2 regions of the Bartonella sp. MM73XJBT genome follow, and region 2 is predicted to be linked to the other one. Evidence: predicted binding sites of a transcription regulator. Region 2 holds the regulator's gene; the other holds the start of a gene.

Region 1 (10,981 bases), on a different contig from region 2:
TCATTATAAATCAATGTGTTGCCCAGACTCCCGGAATACCAACGCGAGGGCGCTCGCAGCCGGTGGGAGGGGAAATGCAAGGTAAAAATCTTCATAACGACAAATTCATTGATCAATTCGTTGGCAAAAAAATTCGCTTCAGACGAAACATGCTGAAAATGTCTCAAAAACAATTAGAACAGTCTTTAGGAGTAAGCTTCCAGCAAATTCAAAAATATGAAACAGGATTAAATCGTGTTGGAGCTGGGCAGTTAAAGGAAATTGCTGATATCTTAAATGTTCCTATTGCCTTTTTTTACGCAGATCTCTTTACAAAACAACATACTCCCACCCATCATGATGAAGTCATCTCAAGCAGAGAAGAATATCTGCTGCTCAAAAGATTTCGCGTTCTCACCTCGATAAAACGCCGAGCGATTTTACAACTTCTCTCTGAACCAAATGAAAGCTTTTAAAATCATGCGCCCCCCCCCCACAGGCTTTGTGTATTAGCATGCATTGTGCATTCTTACTGTCATTCCCCTTATAAGTACTTTTTCATTGCATCAAAAGCATCCCACCTCTCATAAAACAAGCTCGTGTTCATTTTTATTGCCAATCCCCTGAAATTACTTTATGAATAAAGATGCTTTGATCGTATACGCGACGACAAAGAGGGTCTTGAAAGCCCGAAACCTAAACATAAATTTATCCCGCTTTGCGGGTGTCCCGGGATTCCGGGAGATTTTGCTATGTCCAGGTGTTTTAGGCACTAAAAGCAAAAAAAGCTGACTAGAGCTCAGTACTTTCAGACACGTAACAACGCGGCTCTACTATCAGCAACCATTAATTTCAGTTGTGATCAGAAAGCTGGCAATTGAAATAGTATTCTGCAGAGCAGAAAGCACACCCTTAGATCAACCATTCTTAAAAGCAATCAAATTAACGGATTTACTGCGATTATAAAACAGAGAAAAGTATAAAAAAACGGGCCAATAGGCCCGTCTCTTTTTTTCTTTAGGAAAGGAGATTAGAAATCCATTCCGCCCATTCCACCCATTCCGCCAGCTGGCATTGGAGGCATTGGGGTATCTTTCTTTGGCGTTTCAGCAACCATTGCTTCGGTTGTGATCAGAAGGCTCGCAATTGAAGCAGCATTCTGCAGAGCAGAACGTACAACCTTCACAGGATCAACAATTCCCAAAGCAATTAAATCACCAAATTCACCGGTTGCAGTGTTGTAACCAAAAGTATCAGCATTATTTTCCAACACTTTACCAACGATAATAGCTGCTTCTTCACCGGCGTTGGTTGCAATTTGACGTGCTGGTGCTTGAAGAGCACGACGGACGATATTAATACCAGCTTCTTGATCAGGATTGTTTCCTTTAACAGTCAGTGCATTTGCAGCACGCAACAGAGCGGTTCCACCACCAGCAACAATACCTTCTTCCACAGCAGCCCGTGTTGCATTCAAGGCATCATCAACGCGGTCTTTCTTTTCTTTTACTTCAACTTCTGTTGCACCACCAACGCGGATAACAGCGACACCACCAGCAAGCTTAGCAAGTCTTTCTTGTAATTTCTCACGGTCATAATCAGAAGTTGTTTCTTCAATCTGAGCTTTGATCTGATTGACGCGTGCATTAATTTCAGCCTTTTGTCCAGCACCATCAATAATCGTGGTATTTTCTTTAGAAATATTCACTTTCTTCGCACGTCCAAGCATATCCAAAGTGACATTTTCAAGCTTAATGCCGACATCTTCAGAAATAACCTGACCAGATGTCAAGATTGCGATATCTTCAAGCATAGCTTTACGACGATCACCAAATCCTGGTGCTTTCACCGCAGCAATTTTCAAACCACCGCGCAATTTGTTGACAACGAGTGTTGCCAAAGCTTCACCTTCCACATCTTCAGCGATAATAAGAAGTGGTTTGCCAGACTGCACAACAGCTTCAAGCACTGGAAGAAGAGATTGTAGATTAGACAATTTCTTTTCGTGAATAAGAATATAAGGATCGTCCAAATCCGCCACCATTTTTTCCGCATTGGTGACAAAGTAAGGAGAAAGATATCCACGATCAAACTGCATACCTTCAACGACTTCTAATTCTGTTTCAGCCGTTTTTGCTTCTTCCACGGTAATGACACCTTCATTGCCAACTTTTTCCATGGCATCAGCAATCATTTTGCCGATTTCAGCAGCACCATTTGCGGAAATTGTTCCCACTTGTGCGATTTCTGCGGAAGTTTGGATTTTCTTCGCTTTTTTGAAGAGATTTGCCACCACTTCATCCACAGCAGCATCAATTCCGCGCTTAAGATCCATTGGGTTCATGCCTGCAGCAACGGCTTTTACACCTTCTTGTACGATAGCTTGCCCCAAAACCGTTGCCGTTGTTGTTCCATCCCCAGCAATATCATTGGTTTTAGAAGCAACTTCACGCAACATTTGCGCACCCATATTTTCAAACTTATCTTCTAGTTCGATTTCCTTTGCAACGGATACACCATCTTTTGTGATGCGAGGTGCACCAAATGATTTATCGATCACCACATTGCGCCCTTTAGGGCCAAGGGTTACCTTTACAGCGTTAGCAAGGATATCAACACCGCGCAACAAACGCTCCCGCGCTTCACGGCCAAATTTGACTTCTTTAGCAGCCATTTAATTTCTCCTTGGAGTTATCTCAAATAATATAAAATGGAAGAATTGAAAGGCTTAAAACTAGCCCAAAATTCCCATAATGTCCGATTCTTTCATGATTAAGAGGTCTTCCCCATTAATCTTTACTTCAGTTCCAGACCATTTTCCAAACAGGATACGGTCACCTGTTTTTACTTCTAAAGGCACGCGCTTTCCATTATCATCAAGAGCACCATTGCCAATAGCAATAACTTCACCTTCTTGAGGTTTTTCTTTTGCTGTATCAGGAATGATAATCCCACCAGCAGTCTTATTTTCAGATTCAACCCGACGGACAACGACACGATCGTGAAGCGGGCGGAATTGTATATTAGCCATGTTCAAAATCCTTAAAACTTAATATAATTGCATTAATCTTAAGTCCTTGCTAGCACTCTCAAAGTATGAGTGCTAACACTGCCCAAGATATAAAATTGCCTCTTCTCAATGTCAAGGATTCTTCTTAAAAATAATTTACCTTAAAAAGACTTTGAAGTCTTGCCTCTTTTTCCTATTTTGCATTATCTAGCTTTTTATTAATTGCCAACATAAAAGGATCTTATCATGAGTGAAACACGTCAGGAAACGGATAGCTTGGGGACGATTTCGGTACGTCAAGACCGTTATTGGGGAGCACAGACTGAACGCTCGCTGCATAATTTTAATATTGGCAGTGAAAAACAGCCACTCACTATCATTTATGCCTTAAGCCTTATCAAAAAAGCCGCAGCCCTTGTGAATATGGAAAAAGGGAAACTTCCGCAAAACATTGGCAAAGCCATCATTACTGCTGCTGACGAAGTGCTCGCCGGTGCATTTGATACACATTTTCCGCTCTCTGTTTGGCAAACGGGTTCTGGTACGCAGAGCAATATGAATGTTAATGAGGTCATTGCCAACTATGCTAGCATGCTTTTGGGAGGAAAACTAGGGAGCAAAAGCCCTGTTCATCCCAATGATCATGTCAATATGAGCCAATCCTCAAACGATTCCTTTCCCACAGCACTTCACATTGCCACCACACTGCAAACACGCCAACACTTATTTCCCATTCTTGAAGCTCTTATTACCACTTTAAAGAAAAAAGAAGAAGAATTTGCCGATATCATTAAAATCGGGCGTACCCATACTCAAGATGCAACACCCTTAACTTTAGCACAAGAATTTTCAGGCTACCGCGCCGCACTTGAAGCCAATCGCCAGCGTATTGAAACAGCTCTTGCCGATGTCCAGATGCTTGCCCAAGGTGGAACAGCTGTCGGGACAGGGCTCAATGCACCACAGGGTTTTGATGTTGCTTTTGCGCAAACAATGAGCACCCTTACAGGGGTTGCCTTTAAGACCGCCAGCAATAAATTTGAGGCGCTTGCCCATCATGGAGCCCTTGCCCATTTCCATGGTAGTCTCAATGCTCTCGCTGCTGATCTGTTTAAGATTGCCAACGATATCCGCTTTTTGGGCTCAGGTCCACGTTCAGGTTTGGGCGAATTAAGCCTACCTGAAAATGAACCAGGCTCTTCTATCATGCCAGGCAAAGTTAACCCCACCCAGTGTGAAGCAATGACCATGGTTGCAGCCCAAGTGTTTGGTAATCATACCAGTGTAACATTTGCTGCCAGCCAAGGGCATTTTGAACTCAATGTTTATAAACCTGTCATTGGTTATAATGTTTTGCAATCAATTACGCTCCTTGGGGATTGCATGCGCTCTTTTGATCTCCATTGTGTCCAAGGATTACGTGCTAATCGGGTTCATATTCACACTCTTATGGAGCGCTCTTTGATGCTGGTGACAGCACTTGCCCCAGAAATTGGTTATGAGAAAGCGGCCGAAATTGCCAAAGCAGCGCATAAAAATGATACAACTTTGCGTACTGAAGCACTCAAAGCAGGTGTTTCTGCAGAGGATTATGATCGGCTGGTTGATCCCAAAAAGATGATTGCTCCAAAGTAAACAGCCGGATATGAATTTTTTTGAAACAAATTTTTAAACTATCGGGCTGTTCGCGGTCCGATGGTCATTGTATCATTAACAGTCTACCTACACCTTCAAAAATCTTAACACCTCTGGGACAAGTAAAAGATTTTCTCAACCCTAGCATATTTGTAAAGAGAGCCTCTTACACCCCAAAAAGCCATAACAGGTTCTTCCCAACTGTTTTTCATGAACATATTGATAGCTCACCATTTTAGATGCCGAATAAAGGCTTCGAAAACCAAATTTTCTTATTTCGAACTCTCACATACCATACGCTTCTTTCATCTCATCCCCTTTATAGTGAAGCAGATAAAACTTTTTACGCGCGCGTCCATAAACAGGATTGATATATAGATAAAAACTCTTGAAGTATAAGCAGGAAACAAACAGTAAAAATATCTCTTATAAATACAATAGCTCTCACGACATTGAGGTAACAGTGTGCTTCTTCATAAGCGTGAAGATGATGGTATGACTTTACCATTATAGAATTTATGAGCCGCATTGCAAAATGAACTTGAGAGCAACAAGAGATAGCTTTAGCAAATATGTTCACGAACAATACGATAATATTTTGTAGCGTTCTGTTTTGCAGAATGCTGTTTCAATTGCCAGCCTTCTGATCACAACTGAAATAATGGTTGCTGATAGTAGAGCTGCGTTGTTGCGTGCTGCAAATGCGCTGACTGTTAAAGGAAACAATCCTAACCAGAAGCTTAATATCATTTACTGTATTCTCCAAGCATCAACACGCCAAATTGCGATCAATGTCGGTGAAGAAGCTGCAATTATCGTTGGCAAAGTGTTGGAAAATAATGTCAATATTTTTGGTTACAACACTGCAACCGGTGAATTTAGTGATTTGATTGCTTTTAAGAATTCTTGATTTAAGGTTGTGCATTTTATTCCTTGTGGAGGATGTGCTTATAAAATACGCGAAAAATAACGGCATAAAGCATTGAGGCAATATGACCCTAGTACATAATTTAAAAGCTTTCATTTGGTTCAGAGAGTAATTGTAAAATCGCTCGGCGTTTTATCGAGGTGAGAACGCGAAATCTTTTGAGCAGCAGATATTCTTCTCTGCTTGAGATGATTTCTTCATGATGAGTGGGTGGGTGTTGTTGTGTGAAGAGATCAGCGTAAAAAAAGGCAATGGGAACATTTAAGATATCAGCAATTTCCTTTAAACGCCCAGCTCCAACACGATTTAATCCTGTTTCATATTTTTGAATTTGCTGGAAGCTTACTCTTAACGACTGCCCTAATTGTTTTTGAGACATTTTCAGCATGTTTCGTCTGAAGCGAATTTTTTTGCCAACGAATTGATCAATGAATTTGTCGTTATGAAGATTTTTACCTTGCATTTCCCCTCCCACCGGCTGCGAGCGCCCTCGCATTGGTATTCCGGGAGTCTGAAAGTACTGAGCTCTAGTCAGCTTTTTTTGCTTTTAGTGCCTAAAACACCTGGACATAGCAAAAACTCCCGGAATCCCGGGATACCCACATCAGTGGGTTTATTTCACGCTCGGATTTCGGGTTTTCAAGGCCCTATTGGTCGCTGCGTATACGACCAAAACACCTTTTAATTCATAAAGTAATTTTAGGGAATTAGCAATAAAAATGAAGTCCGATTTTCTATGAGAAAAGATAGCGTGGTCTTTATTCAATCAAAAAGCGTGCGAAAAAGACAAGCTTTCAGAATTCTCGAGATAGCTATTTTGTACATTGGCTTTAATATTGCCATTTTTGCCAGTAGGACTTCGTTTTGCAATCAAATCGATGCTTCAGCTTGAAAGAATACGATCTTCTCAAAATAAGGCGCGCTCTTTTAACAGAACAAACGCCCCCTTCCCCAAAGACATCAAAGCTTCTTTAAGAATCAAAGCAGTTTTCTCACGTGATAATATCAGGACGTTCACGCCCCAATTGCTGCTCTATGTTCAACAATTCCAGTGCTGCCTTTTGTAAAGGTTGAAGCACTTTTTGCGGTTCTTGATGATGTTTCCAGGGTTTCCCCTCAAATTGTTCAAAATAAAGCCGTAAAGTAGTACCCAATGTTCCTGTCCCCGATAAGCGTACCACAAGCCGTGCTCCATTCTCAAAAAAAATACGTATACCCTGCTTTATGCTCACACTCTGATCAACGGGATCGTGATAGGTAAAATCGTCTGCTTTTTCCACCCGCAACCCAGCAATTTCCGTCCCCTCCTGTGGTAAATCGGCACGCAATTGCTCTATAAGCGCTTCTGCTTTATCATTCTCCACGCTCTCATAATCATAACGTAACGTGTAAAAACGCCCATAGTTTTTCCAATACTGCTGCACAATCTCTGCAACAGATTTTCCTGTGAGAGCTAAAAGATTTAACCAAAATAATACAGCCCACAAACCATCCTTTTCGCGAATATGGTAAGAACCGGTTCCAAAACTTTCTTCACCACAAAAAGTCACCTTTCCCGCATCCAAAAGCGATCCAAAAAATTTCCACCCCGTTGGTGTTTCAAAACAATTTAATCCTTTTTTTTCAGCAACCAAATCAACAGCACGCGTTGTTGGCATAGAGCGTGCAATCCCCACAATGCCTTGGCGATAACCTTTAATCAGATGGGCATGCTCAACCATAATAGCCAAGGAATCAGAAGGCGTGACAAATTGCCCACGCCCAATAATAAGATTACGATCTCCATCCCCATCCGATGCTGCCCCCATATCAGGTGCCTGCTCAGACATCAATAAATCATAAAGATCTTTGGCATAAACCAAATTGGGATCTGGATGCCCCCCTCCAAAATCTGGCAAAGGAATACCATTAACTACCGTTCCTTCAGGAAATCCTAAACATTTTTCAAAAATCTCATGGGCATAAGGCCCTGTGACCGCATGCATAGCATCAAATCGCAAAGTAAGCCCTCTCTTAACAGCTTGAGCAATGCAATCAAAGTCAAAAATCTCCTGCATCAAAGCAACATAATCCGCTACAGGGTCAATAATATCAATCTGCATAGAGCCTAGAAAAGTTGTGCCTTCTCTCTCTAAATCAACATCTGCAGCTTCAAAAATTTTATAACAAGAAAGTTGTTGTGAGGCTGCAAAAATAGCTTCACATAGGGCTTCTGGAGCAGGTCCACCATTAGCAATATTATATTTGATACCACAATCGCCCTCTTTTCCCCCAGGATTATGACTTGCGGAAAGAATAAATCCCCCATAGGCATGGGTTTTACGAATAAGATGTGAAACCGCCGGTGTGGAAAGAATGCCCCTTCTTCCCACCTTCACACAAGCAACACCATGAGCCGCCGCCATTTTCAAGACCGTTTGTAAAAGAGCGTGGTTGAAATAGCGCCCATCGCCCCCAAGAATAAGCAGCTTTCCTTCAACAGAGCCAATAGTATTAAAAACAGACTGTATAAAATTTTCCACATAATGGAGCTGTTGAAAAACCGACACTTTCTTGCGTAAACCAGACGTTCCAAGTCTTTGATCAGCAAAGGCCATGGTTAAAACTGTCGTTATCATCACAAAAACGCCTTTAAAATATTTTCTTTAATGTTAAAGTGAATACCAGCCAAAGTCGACCATTAATTCCACTTGACGAGATAACGAAATACTTGCACACTTAAACGGAAGAGCAAGGATTATTTAAGGCCCCCTCTTAAAGAGTCGTTAAATACCAAAACTGCTGAAAACACAATTTTCATAAAAAATACAGGAGCATAGTTATGATAAAAAGAACCGTTCCCAATACCACCTTTCATACACGTATCCGTGATGAATCGATGGGTGGAGATAATCCTTATCGCTGGCAAGAAGTAAGTAGCGATGCATATTTTAAAGGAAAACGGGTCATTCTTTTTTCTCTTCCTGGAGCCTTTACTCCCACTTGCTCAACTTTTCAACTGCCTGATTTTGAAAAACTCTATGATGAATTTAAAAAAGTTGGTATTGATGAAATTTATTGTCTTTCCGTCAATGATGCTTTTGTCATGAACGCTTGGGGTAAAACGCAAGCTATCAAAAACGTCAAATTAATTCCTGATGGCTCTGGTGAATTCACCCGTAAAATGGGTATGCTGGTTGCGAAAGACAATATTGGTTTTGGCATGCGCTCATGGCGTTATGCCGCTGTGATTAATGATGGTGTCATTGAACAATGGTTTGAAGAACCAGGCTTTGCAGACAATTGTACAACAGACCCCTATGAAATTTCTTCCCCACAAAATATTTTAAAAACCTTGAAAAGTTAATTTGAAGACTAATTATACAGTTATCAAATGCAAACTTTCTAGCATAAACTCCTTCTTAGGAAGGGGTTTATGTTTTTTTGCATTTTATGGATGATAAATTGAAAAATCTGTCGTCCCTAATATTTGCAACAACCTGTAGAACCTGAAAAGATTCATAAGAAGCATTTTTACGCCTTTCCTCTATGGTTTTTATCTACATGCTCATCTCGCTTGTAACGTGGCAAGCGAATGGTTTTGATTAGCGCAACATGGAAAAAACTTACAATATTGGGGATTCATTATTCAATACGAATAACGATAAATCATCATTATAAATTAATACATTATCCAATATTTACGCGACAAGAATATGCGATCAACCCATCACAGCCCCCATCATCACCCTCAAAAGAAAAATTTTTCTTTACGCTCACCAGAAAAACATCAAAAAGCATACTCCCCTCAACCACAGCCTTCATATAATAAAGCAATATATACGCCCTAGCAGAAGGATCAATTTTAATCTGATAACCGTTCACTCTCAATTTTATCCTTTAACGATCACTGCCTCTAAAGAGGAAGATTTCTTTTTAAACATAACCGCTAAAGCAGTCGTTTATTTGGGTATTCTACAGAAAATAATGTCTTCTCTTCTTCCTCTTCAGAGAACTCAAAATCTTCAACACCTTCAGGAAGTCCAAAGATATCTGGATTTATAAAATAGCACCCTTCTTTTATCCCCTTTGCAATAATTTTGTGACGTTCTAATTCGTTGAGACCTTTTTTAAAAATTTCAAAACTAAGATAGTGCGATTCTTGAGTTGAAAAATCGCAATCCAAAAATTCATCGAGAACATTATGATCTAATGTAACCTGATCAAACCATAAATCCATCTCATCTTCCTCTGATATTTTCGCCACTTGCCACAACATAACAAAAAAACTCTTTAACCCAACAAATGAAAGCCCAACAATCATCCGTCGACTCTCAGGCGCTCCAGAAAAAGTAATTTGCGGAAGATTTTCAAATCCAAAGTGTGAGGGAGGAAGCTTAAATGATTTTCCAATATCCTCAGGACTTTTAAGAATAAAAGGATTTCTTTCATAAAGCACAGTAAAATCATATTGAACCATTGTATTTCTCCACTAAGCAATTCATTTTATGAAAAAATAAATATTATCAAGTAGTTGCTATTATAGCAGCTTACAATTGACGCAAATATTTTCCTGTAAAAAATTGTTCGATTTAAGTTGTTTCATTGTTTTGTGAAACACTAACAAATCTTTGAGAGAAAATGCTCTAGGTCTCTCTTATAATCCGCACATACTAAATTATGTATAGTGCACAAGAAACCCAAAAAAATTTATATCAGCAGATGAAAAAATAGCTGTTTAACAAAGATGAACGATCAATATTTTTATAAATGATCACCATCCCCTTTTCTAAAAAAATGATATAAGTTAGGGGACTTTCACGCATATTTTGTTTAGGAAAACGCCCTCATCACCTCCGCAAAAAGGCTGATTTATTTAGTACATAAAACGCTTTCGCCCCTTAAAAAACATTTCCATTTTATACAGCACAAGCTTAAAAAAACACCACAACTTTGTCCTTGTGCATAAGCACATCCAAATACGCAAAGTACAAATCCTTAAAATTGCATGGAGAATGACAGAAATCCAGCTAAACAATTTTAAAAAAAACTTTTATTATAACCTACTTTGGGCTGCCAAAATATCCTGTACGGTCTGGACCAATTGATCTTCATCAACCGTCACTTGCGCAGGTCTGCTTTCACGCCATGTTTGATTATCCTTAATTTCATGAGACAATCGGGCACCTTCAATCAAATCTTTGATCTGTATTTTTCCACTCTCGCGCTCTTGTGAACCTTGAATGACCACACAAGGTGCCTGGCGGCGGTCAGCATATTTCATCTGCGCCTTCATCCCTGCTGCCCCCAAATAGAGTTCAGCACGAATTCCAGCATTACGCAATTGCATGACCATTTTTTGATAACGCGCAACCATTTCTGGTTCTTTATCCATCATCAGCACCACAACAGGCCCCGTCTTTTCTTTGACAGGCAATTTGCCAAGATTT
Region 2 (10,981 bases):
CTTTTTTTTGCAAATTTTTCTTGGCAGCAGAATAAAGCTTTGTAAAATATGTTTCTCATCCATATAGTTGGATCTTTAGTTAACAGGAGTTTGTGTAAATGATTGGACTCGTGCTTGTAACGCACGGTGAGCTGGCTGTCGAATTTCTACATGCTGTAGAACATGTTGTTGGAACACAAGAAAAATTCGCAACAATATGTGTCTATCCCGATGATGATATTGATCAGCGCCGAGGCGATATTATAGCCGCTGTTTCCTCTACAGATACAAACCATGGCGTAATCATATTAACAGACGTGTTCGGTGGAACGCCAGCAAATATGGCTATTCCTGCTATTGAAAAAGGACGTGTTGAAATGATTGCGGGTGTTAATCTACCTATGCTCATTAAACTCATTTCTATTCGCCAATGCCCTGATATTTCATTATCAGAAGCTTTAAGAATAGCACAAGAAGCAGGACGTAAATATATTAATGTACCAGTATAATTTTATAGCGGATAATTAAACTCTAATGCTTTCCAAAGACCCTCTCCCCTCTAAACTCAGTCGTCATTTCAATATCTGTAATAAACGTGGGTTACATGCACGTGCTTCTGCAAAGTTCGTTCAAACTGTTGACAATTTTAATGCTAGCGTTGAAGTTGAAAAAGATGGCAAAATCGTTGGCGGTTCATCGATTATGGGGCTTATGATGCTCGCTGCTTCCTCTGGTTGTAACCTTACCATTCGCGTTTGGGGACCAGAAGCAACTGATGCTCTCGATGCGCTTGAAAGACTCATTAATAATAAATTTGGAGAAGAGAATTAGAAATTTATTATCCCCAAAATATGTGTGATCACTCCTCTTCTCGTCATTTATTATTTTGATTGGTTTACCTATTTTTCTCTTAAAAGGACCGGTAACTTGCATCATCGATTGGCATTATGATTATCGGAGGTGTGAATGTTTGCTAACAATTATGTTGTGCACAATATATTGTGTTTGCTTTCGTTTCAAACTCTATTCGATCAATTTAAATGTTTGTTGTTTATAGCTATTCTCATACCTAACATGCATGATGAAATATCTCCAGAAAGAGAAATATTCACCCTTTACTGGATATGCTAAACTTTAAAGCTACATTAACAATATAAAAATGATCGTCACAGTTGAAATTTACTAACTTTCCTTATCTGGCTCGATTTGTGGTGTTTTAAAATGATACCACATTGATTATAATAATAACTTCGCAGTTTTTATATGGAATGAGAAACCCGAATATCATAAGATTCCCTCATCTGAAATCCTTTCATATTAATCAATTAAAATCATTTCCTTGACAGCACAAGTAGATCGGCGTGTAGATAAAAACTCTTATAAAAAAGGAATAAAATGACTCTTATGAATGCTCTCAGGTGCCAAGAGCTATTATAATATTGGGGGCTGGAAAATACAATGATAGTGCTTGATTTGCTCTTTCATAAGCGTAAAGATGGTGGTGCATAATGGATATAACGCTATACCATTCACGAACACCGTCGTGAAATGAAAACATAAAGAATCCTTCTACTGCATATTTTGGCCGTAAGACATCCGTAAATAGAGTTTTTATTATTATAATCATTCTCTTAAAAGAAGTAAGTTTTATGAATTCAACTTATCATTATAGAATAATATCTTTTAGACATTCTTTTTCCGCACAATTGTCTTATCCTTAATGGTGCACTCCACCTTTATTACCCGCTATCGCTTTTGCGGTAGCGCCTTTTTACTATAAAGAGATCCCATGTCCCGTCTATTTAGTGCCATTCAAATTCCTCAGCAAACAACACAAGCACTCATATCGCTGCAAAATGGTTTACCGAACGCGCAGTGGATTAATCCACAAAACTTTCATGCCACATTATCTTTTTTTGGTGAAGTTGAAAACGCTGTAGCAGCTGAACTTATGCGCGCCTTTGACACAATAAAACTCCCTCCTTTTGTGTTACAAATAAAGGGTTTTGATGTTTTTGGTTCAGAAAATGCTCCACATTCTCTTGTTGTTCGCATTGAGCCTTGTGAAACTCTCAACCTCTTACACGAAAAGATGCAAACTATTCGCAACAGCTTAATCTTAACAACTGATGAAAAACAATTTATTCCGCATATTACCGTTGCGCGATTGTTTGATATTAAACCTGAAGATCTTCCTTCTTATCTGTCTTCTCGAGGTAATTTTTCATTTCATCCTTTTGAGGTTGATCATTTTGTTTTATTGTTATCGTCATCTCCCTCAAGCGATGCCCCATATATTGTAAAAGGAAGTTGGGCACTTCAAGAGTAAAAGGGTGTTTTACCACCCTTTAGAACCTCCTTTGACACAATACCTCACGGAAGTGTGACGGTTATATACAATACAATACTTTATTTTACGCCAAAGGCATTATTACTGATATATTTTAAGCTGAATCAGTTTCAACAGAAGGCTCTTTCATCCCTCCTTTGGCGACACCAACTATAGCCGGACGCAGGACACGGTCACCGATAATATAACCCGCTTGAACAACTTGTTGAACGGTATTATCTGGTACATCGGAATTAGGGATTTCAAACATCGCTTGATGAAAGTGAGGATCAAACTTCTGTCCTTCTGGATGAATTTTCTGCACTCCATGGCGTTCTAACGCTGCTATCATTGCACGTTCAGTCATTTCTACACCCTCAGCTAATGTTTTCAAACCAGCATCATTCTCCTTTGCTCCTTCTGGAATAGCCTCCAAAGCACGATTGAGGTTATCAGAAACAGATAACATGTCACGTGCAAAATTAGCAATTGAATAGGCTCTTGCATCCGCCACATCACGCGCAGTACGACGCCGAAGATTTTCCATATCTGCAGCAAGACGTAAAAGCTGATCTTTCAGTTCTTTATTTTCGTCCTGTAAGGCAATCAGAGGATCAACAACTTCATCTTTTTCCTCTTCAACCTCTGCACGAGCCTCTGCTTCACGCGTTTTTAAAAATTCATCCGCTGCTTTTTTAAGCGCATCGCGATCAGCCGGATTTTTCAAATCGCAATTTTCAAATGAAGCGTCAGTAAACTTGTTTTTTTCGTCAGACATAAAAATTCCATTCCTTCATAAGATTTGTTATTCTCGATATCGAAATTTTGCAGACAAAAATCAAGGGGTATTTACGTATCTTAATACAATGAACGTCTATAGTATAAATATTCACTTGGTTATTTTAACGCAACAGTTGCGATACAAGTTGTGCTGTATAATCAACCATAGGTACAATTCTTGCATAATTCAGCCGTGTGGGTCCAATCACTCCTAAAGCGCCAATCACCCTTTGTTTTGAATCACGATAAGGTGCGACGACTAAAGAAGAACCAGAAAGCGAAAACAACTTATTTTCCGAACCAATAAAGATACGAACTCCCGAACCTTCATCGGTTAAATCGAGAAGCTGTGCCATACTTTCACGTGTTTCAAGATCATCAAATAAATGCCGTAACCGCTCTAAATCTTCTTCTGCTTTCACATCTTCAAGCAAATTACTGCGCCCACGAACAATAAGGTGTATTTTATGATCAGCATCTTCTCCTCCCAGGAGTGCTAATCCCGTTTCAACAAGATGATGGGATAAATGATCAAGCGCAGCCCGTGTTTCTGCACATAAACGTGCTATTTCTTCTTTTGCTTCACTCAATGTGCGCCCATGAATATGGGCATTAAGAAAATTTGTTGCTTCTGTCAATTGCGCATGGGTAACCCCTTCTGGTAAATGAACAATACGATTTTCTACCTCTCCTTGTTGTGTTACTAAAACAGCAAGAGCGTGCTCCCCATCAAGGCGCACAAATTCAATATGCTTTAATGTACCTTCATACTTTGTTGCCAGAACAAGCCCTGCACCACGAGAAAGATCTGAAAGAACGCGACTTGCTTGAACGAGAAAATGTTCAACCGATTGTGCATGACCGGCTTCTTTAACTTGAGCTTCAATGCTTTCACGCTCTTCGTTTGGCAAATCACCCGCTTCCATAAATGCATCAACAAAAAATCGCAATCCCGATTGTGTTGGCATCCGACCTGCAGATACGTGAGGTGCATAAATTAAACCAAGATGTTCAAGATCACTCATCACATTGCGAATCGTTGCTGGTGATAATGTCTGTCGCAAAAGCTTTGAAAGATTTCGTGATCCTACAGGTTCACCATCATTAAGATAAGCTTCCACAATATGGCGAAAGATATCTCGCGAACGCTCATCAAGATATTTTAGTTCATCATCAATAGGTTTGTGTTTCATCACGCTTGTTTCACTACTTTAAAACACTTCTCTCTCTTATATAAGTTTTGCCAAGATTTGGTCAAATAGACTAAAGCAGTGAAAGCATAGCATATATTTATCATAAAAAATGCCATCATCAAAAAAAGACCGTCTCTATGTCTTTTCAAGACAATCACTGTTAGTACAAAATATGAAAGATTTCATGTGGCTAAATATTCATAAATTTGTAAAAAAAGAACATTGTATAAAATCTGGCATAATTTGTATATATTAAGCATTCCAATTAATTGTAGCACAAAATAGTCCCCTTTTCACTTCTGGAGAAATGCCTATGAGAAGCATAGCAGCCGAAAAACTCGTTATTGCTACACATAACACCGGTAAATTGCATGAAATTACTACACTGTTTGCGCCTTTCGGATTGACAATAGAATCCGCAAAAGAACTTGGATTGCCAGAACCAAAAGAAACAGGAACAACATTTGAAGAAAATGCCTATATAAAAGCCTTTGCAGCAGCAAAAAATACAGGACTTCCAGCCCTTTCAGATGATTCAGGTCTCGAAGTGGATGCATTAAATGGCGCTCCGGGTGTTTATACAGCTGATCTTGCCCTACAACCTGATGGCACACGTGACTTTTCAAAGGCTATGCAAAAAATAGAAGATGAACTACAAAAAAACGGAGCGTATGAAAAAAGCCAACGAAAATGCCGTTTTATATCCGTTATTTGCATTGCATGGCCCGATGCTCATGCCGATTATTTTCGTGGATGCGTTGAAGGAACATTTATTTGGCCTCCACGAGGAGATAAAGGTTTTGGTTTTGATCCCATTTTTTTACCAGATGGATATGAAAATACCTTTGGAGAAATGTCAACGGAGCAAAAACATGGCTGGAAACTCCATGATAAAACACCCCCACTCTCACATCGTGCACGTGCTTTCAAACTTTTAGCTGAAAACCTTTTAACACTCTCATGAATGAAGCATTCTTTGGCATTTACATTCACTGGCCCTTTTGCGCTGCAAAATGTCCCTATTGTGACTTTAATTCCCATGTTCGTGTGCATGGTGTTGATCAGCCACGTTTTGTAACCGCCTTTGAACGTGAAATAGAAACACAATATCATAAAATAGGTCCACGTCATATTACCAGCATTTTTATTGGTGGAGGAACGCCCTCTCTTATGACGCCTCAAACTGTTGATGCCTTATTGCAAGCTCTTGCTAGAAAATGGACAATTGATGATAAAGTTGAAATTACACTGGAAGCTAATCCATCAAGTGTGGAAGCAGAACGCTTTCGCGGATATCGCGCAGCAGGGGTTAACCGCTTGTCCTTAGGTGTACAAGCACTCAATGATCACGCACTGAGAAAACTTGGCAGACTCCATGATGTAAAACAAGCCCTTCACGCTATTGCTCTAGCGCGGAAAATCTTTCCACGTTTATCCTTTGATCTCATTTATGCTCGCCCAGAACAAACCCTTGAACAATGGAAATGTGAACTTTTTCAAGCACTGGATTTTGCAGCAGATCATCTTTCTCTTTACCAATTAACTATCGAAGAGGGAACGGCTTTTAAACGACTTCATGACGTAGGAAGGCTTATCCTTCCCCCATCAGAACTCGCAGCAGACCTGTATCATCTTACCCAAGAAATAACTACACGGCATGGGCTACCAGCCTATGAGATTTCAAATCATGCAACCCCTGGTGCCGAATCAGCTCATAATCTTCTCTATTGGCGTTATCATGAATATGCAGGCTTTGGTCCAGGAGCCCATGGACGCTTTATCGAATCCTCAGTAAATCATTGTTCTACTTCTTCAAAAGCATCTGTCTCTCAAATTGAAAACCGTGAACGTTATGTGACAATCAATGAGAAATATCCCGAACATTGGCTTGAATTGGTAGAAACTACAGGACATGGTTGTATTGAAACAGAACTCTTGACTCTTAAGCAACAAGCAAATGAGATGCTCCTCATGGGGTTGCGTCTTTGCGAAGGTTTGGATCTTTCACGTTATGAAGCCCTAAATACCAAGGGTTTACCAATGAAAAAGCTTATCGATTTGCAACAACAAGGGCTAGTAGAAATGACAGGAAATCAACGCTTAAAAGCGACAGACAAAGGACGAATCCTTCTTGATTATGTTATCAACCAATTGGCAAACTGAAATCCCTATCATTTTTATCTTTCATGACATCAATTATGCTATCATATTCATAGCTTTCAATTTGTTGAAGAAATGTTTTTGAAAAAACAATCGCTTCCTTCATTATGCAAAAAAATCAACAATGAAACGTTCATAAACAGCCGTGAGAGTTTCCAATGCATCGAGAGCTACACATTCATCTACCATATGCATTGTCTGACCTGGTAAGCCAAATTCAACGACTGGGCAATAATCTTTAATAAACCGCGCATCCGAACTTCCTCCAGAAGTTGAACATTCTGGTATATGCCCTGTTATGCTTTTAATAGCATTGGATAATGTATGAATAAGTTTATCATTTTTGGTCAAAAAAACATCACCCAAACTTGGAATCCATTCAAGTTGATAGAAGGGCAATTGATCACTGTTGTTTGTTGATTGTACTGAGGTGAGACGTTTTTCAATTTCCCTCATAAGCATTTCTTTTGTCCAAAGATCGTTGTAACGTATATTAAAGCGAATTGTCGCTTGTGCTGGAATAACATTCACTGCAGAATTCCCTGTATCAATGGATGTTAATTCTAAATTGCTTGGTGGAAAATCTTCTGTGCCTTGATCTAAGGTCGTTTGTGTTAATGCTTGAAGAAGTTGGCTTGCTAAAGGCAAAGGATTGGCTGCCCGCTCCGGAAAAGCAACATGACCTTGGCGACCTTTAACGGTAATAATACCAGAAATTGACCCCCGACGACCAATTTTTATCATATCACCAACCGTTTTTACACTTGTTGGTTCACCTACAAGAGCGGCAGTCCATTTTTCACCTTTTTGTTCCGCCCATTTGAGAAGTTTAACCGTACCATTCAGTGCTGGTCCCTCTTCGTCACCGGTAATCAAAAGACTTACCATTCCTTTAATGGATTTTTTCTCAAGAACTCGAGCAAGTGCTGCAACAAAACAAGCAATCCCACCCTTCATATCAACAGCACCACGCCCATACAATTTCCCTTGATCTATCACAGCTTCAAAAGGAGGATATGTCCACTGTTCCAATGCCCCTGGCGGTACAACATCCGTATGACCCGCAAACATAAGATGCGGTCCTTCTTTTCCTATCTTGGCATAAAGATTTTCGACATCTTCTGTATTTTTATCTGAAAAAACAGGACGCTCAATATGAAACCCTATCTTTGTGAGAAATTGTTCCAAAGTTGATAAAACACCTGCTTCGTGAGGCGTAACAGAAGGGCAACGAATAAGTGCCTGTAATAGCTGAACGGGATCTCTAAGGACAGGCATAAGCGCTCTTCCAATCTCAATTTAAGAATTATGAAATATTATTAAGCTGAATTATAAAAAAGATAAAGTAAAAACATTGAAGACACTCAGCAAACTAAGCAGGGGAAGACAATATTGCTGAGGCTTCAATGCATTCCTCATCATGTCATGAGGCACATATATAATAAACTGTTCAATAAAAAGTTCCGCCGAATATTGTCTTCTTCAAGTTTTTTCATATTTCTAGCTTATATGAATGAAAATCGATAGCCTGCAACTTATGACCATTTTCCTTCAACCAAGCTCGATGTTTTTTACTTTCGGGACAAAGTTTTTCACAAAGATCCCAAAATCTTGGGCCGTGATTCATTTCAACAAGATGAGCAACCTCGTGCGCAACAACATATTCAACAATTTCTTTTGGTGCCATAATAAGACGCCACGAAAAAGAGAGATTTCCTCTTATTGAACAAGAACCCCAACGACTTTTCGTATCTTTATAACAAATTGATTTTACTTTACGCTCTATTTTATGTGCATAATGTCCCACCAATGGTGTTATAATGCACGCAGCCTGCTTTTTTAAAACATCAGCAACACGTCTTGGTAAATGCTCTAATTGACCATAAACGATAATTTGAGGCTCTTTTTCGCCATCTCCTGTAATGATTTCTGTTATCCCACGCCCTGCTTTATGTCTTATGGTATGCACTACACCCAATATAGGAATCGTTATTCCCTCTTTGAGATAAGAATTTTCGTGAGTAATTTGTACGCGCGTAAGGCGTATCTCAATCCAAGATCGATGCTTTTCAATAAAATCTTGAATCGAACAAAGACTCACCGCTGGTGGCGTTGTTATAACAATTTCCTGACACCTTGCATCAATACGTAATGTAAGTCGGCGCGCATGTTCATGTTCACGTACCCGTATAGGCACAATGCGATCAGAAAAAATAAAAGGCTGCTCATAAACAGTCATATATTATGCCCTTGATTATCAGTAAATTGGATCTCTATCTTATATTGATTTTATCAATCAATGACCTCAACGCTGTCTCAAGGCATTCCAAATCTTTTGGGCGTGAAAATCGATGATCTGCATCACGAACAAGTGTCAATGTTACATCCTGTAAAGGTAAATGATTTAGTAAATTCAATGTATGTTGATAGGGTATTTTATCATCCTCCATCCCTTGGAGAATATGGATCGGACAACCAGCATCAATGCATCCTTTCATAACGCAGTTATCTTTTCCATCTTCAATAAATGCTTTTGTAAAGGGCATCGTTTCATCATCTTCATCCCCAGGTCGTTCAACATAGCCTTTTTCTTCCAAAATTTTCCACTCTTCTGTCCCTAATTCTGGTTCTAGCAATGTTTGTGTAAAATCAGGAGCTGGAGCAATTAAGATCATACCAGCAAGTCTCTTCTTTTGCTGCGCTAACAACATAGCAAGCCTTAGAGCAATCCATCCCCCCATGGAAGAACCAACCACTATTTGTGGACCTTCACAATAGGTTTCAAAAACCGCTAAACTTTCCTTAACCCAACGTGAAATCGTGCCTTGAAAAAAATCTCCCCCCGATTCTCCATGACCAGAGTAATCAAAACGCAAACAAGATAAATCATGCTTCTGTGCAAAATGATCAACCAACATCGCTTTGCTTCTTAACATATTGGACTGATAGCCAGAAAGCCAAACTAAACCTGGAGAACCCCGCCCTTTGCGAGGCCGTACCGCAAGAGAGGTACCTTCAAACGAAAAAAACTGGCAAGGAATATTATGATCCATAATTTCTTTTCTCCATAAAACATTTCATACTCATAAAAGAAAAATTTGTATCCTCTAAATCAAATCTCAAAGTCATAAATCAAATATGAAAAAAGCACGAATCCTAGTTGTTTTTCTGTGTATAATTGTATATTAAATTACGCTGTAGATGAATCAGAATTAAGGAATATAAACCATTCGCAAACCGTTTAAAATAACACCTACCCAAAAAGACGGACCACGTTCAAATCAGGATATTCGCGTTCCGCGTGTTCAACTTATCAACGATGAAGGACAACATCAAGGCGTTGTTGCAATACAAGAAGCGCTTGCTATGGCTGCAGAAGCAGGGCTTGATCTGGTTGAAATTGTGCCAAATGCAGAACCACCGGTGTGTAAGATCATCGATTTGGGAAAATTGAAATATCAAACCCAAAAAAAAGCCGCAGAGACACGTAAAAAACAAAAGGTCATCGAAATCAAAGAGATTAAGATGCGCCCAAATGTTGACGTTCATGATTATGGTGTAAAGCTCAAAGCTATTCATCGTTTTATTGGTAATGGTGATAAAGTGAAGATCACTTTGCGTTTTCGTGGACGTGAAATGGCTCACCAAGATCTTGGATTAAAGCTTCTTCAGCGGGTTAAAGAGGATACAAGTGAAATTGCTAAAATTGAATCTGAGCCAAAACTCGAAGGCCGCCAGATGATGATGGTGATAGCAGCTAAATGATTCTTTATGGGAATCATATAAAATACAGATTATAAAAGAGTTGAGTGTATGGCGTGTTGTAAAAGCATCAGAGAGTGTTGTTGTGATGCTTTTAAATTAAGTGGTAGCTGTACGCAACCTTTCAGGGGGAGGTATTTTATAAAAGCTAAATGTCTCTCATCAAAGTGCTTCAATCTTGCATAAATAACGATAGAATAGAGAAGCACCTTATGGTCAAAAAACAAATTTCTGCTTTTGATAAACATCTTATCATTCGTCTTTTGCGAGAAAATTTTCAGAAATTTTATCAATCAATGACCTCAAAACTGTCTCAAGGCATTCCAAATCTTTTGGGCGAGAAAATCCGTGATCTGCATCAGGAACAAGTGTCAATGTTACATCCTGTAAAGGTAAATGATTTAGTAAAGTCAATGTATGTTGATAGGGTATATCATTATCCTGCATCCCTTGAAGAATATGGATCGGACAGCCAAGATCAATACGCCCTTCCATAACTCGGTTGTTTCGCCCATCTTCAATCAACGTTTTTGTAAAGGGCGTCGGGTCATCATTATTATCATCCACAGGTCGTTCAATATAGCCTTTTTCTTCCAAAATTTTCCATTCCTTCGGACCTAACTGTGGTTCTATCAATGTTTGTGTAAAATCAGGAGCTGGAGCAATTAAGATCATACCAGCAAGTCTCTTCTTTTGCTGCGCTAACAACATAGCAAGCCTTAGAGCAATCCATCCCCCCATGGAAGAACCAACCACTATTTGTGGACCTTCACAATAG

Evidence for each region. The regulator HrcA, encoded in region 2, represses chaperone genes, less so after heat shock. The targets are predictions, from matches to a motif close to GTTAGCACTCNCNNNNNGNGAGTGCTAAC.
Region 1: groES (co-chaperone GroES) is a predicted target of HrcA. The motif match lies at 3,059-3,087, and genes of this name have one in related genera.

The regions. Positions count from the first base shown of each region.
Region 1 covers NZ_JAQISY010000025.1:465-11,445, forward strand. Annotated here, with positions in the region: gene PVV69_RS07435 (helix-turn-helix domain-containing protein) at 75-455, shown strand; gene groL (chaperonin GroEL) at 1,010-2,653, opposite strand; gene groES (co-chaperone GroES) at 2,714-3,010, opposite strand; gene fumC (class II fumarate hydratase) at 3,236-4,624, shown strand; partial or broken gene groEL (chaperonin GroEL) at 5,280-5,519, shown strand; gene PVV69_RS07460 (helix-turn-helix domain-containing protein) at 5,635-6,048, opposite strand; gene PVV69_RS07465 (alpha-D-glucose phosphate-specific phosphoglucomutase) at 6,545-8,173, opposite strand; gene PVV69_RS07470 (peroxiredoxin) at 8,374-8,898, shown strand; gene PVV69_RS07475 (hypothetical protein) at 9,222-9,416, opposite strand; gene PVV69_RS07480 (replication protein) at 9,481-10,011, opposite strand; gene hisS (histidine--tRNA ligase) at 10,588-10,981, opposite strand, start outside.
Region 2 covers NZ_JAQISY010000005.1:1,264-12,244, reverse strand. Annotated here, with positions in the region: gene PVV69_RS02790 (PTS sugar transporter subunit IIA) at 99-488, shown strand; gene PVV69_RS02785 (HPr family phosphocarrier protein) at 514-810, shown strand; gene thpR (RNA 2',3'-cyclic phosphodiesterase) at 1,769-2,308, shown strand; gene grpE (nucleotide exchange factor GrpE) at 2,424-3,086, opposite strand; gene hrcA (heat-inducible transcriptional repressor HrcA) at 3,211-4,281, opposite strand; gene rdgB (RdgB/HAM1 family non-canonical purine NTP pyrophosphatase) at 4,595-5,245, shown strand; gene hemW (radical SAM family heme chaperone HemW) at 5,242-6,444, shown strand; gene dapE (succinyl-diaminopimelate desuccinylase) at 6,547-7,719, opposite strand; gene PVV69_RS02750 (M48 family metallopeptidase) at 7,934-8,680, opposite strand; gene PVV69_RS02745 (carboxylesterase) at 8,715-9,494, opposite strand; gene infC (translation initiation factor IF-3) at 9,688-10,206, shown strand; gene PVV69_RS02735 (carboxylesterase) at 10,456-10,981, opposite strand, start outside.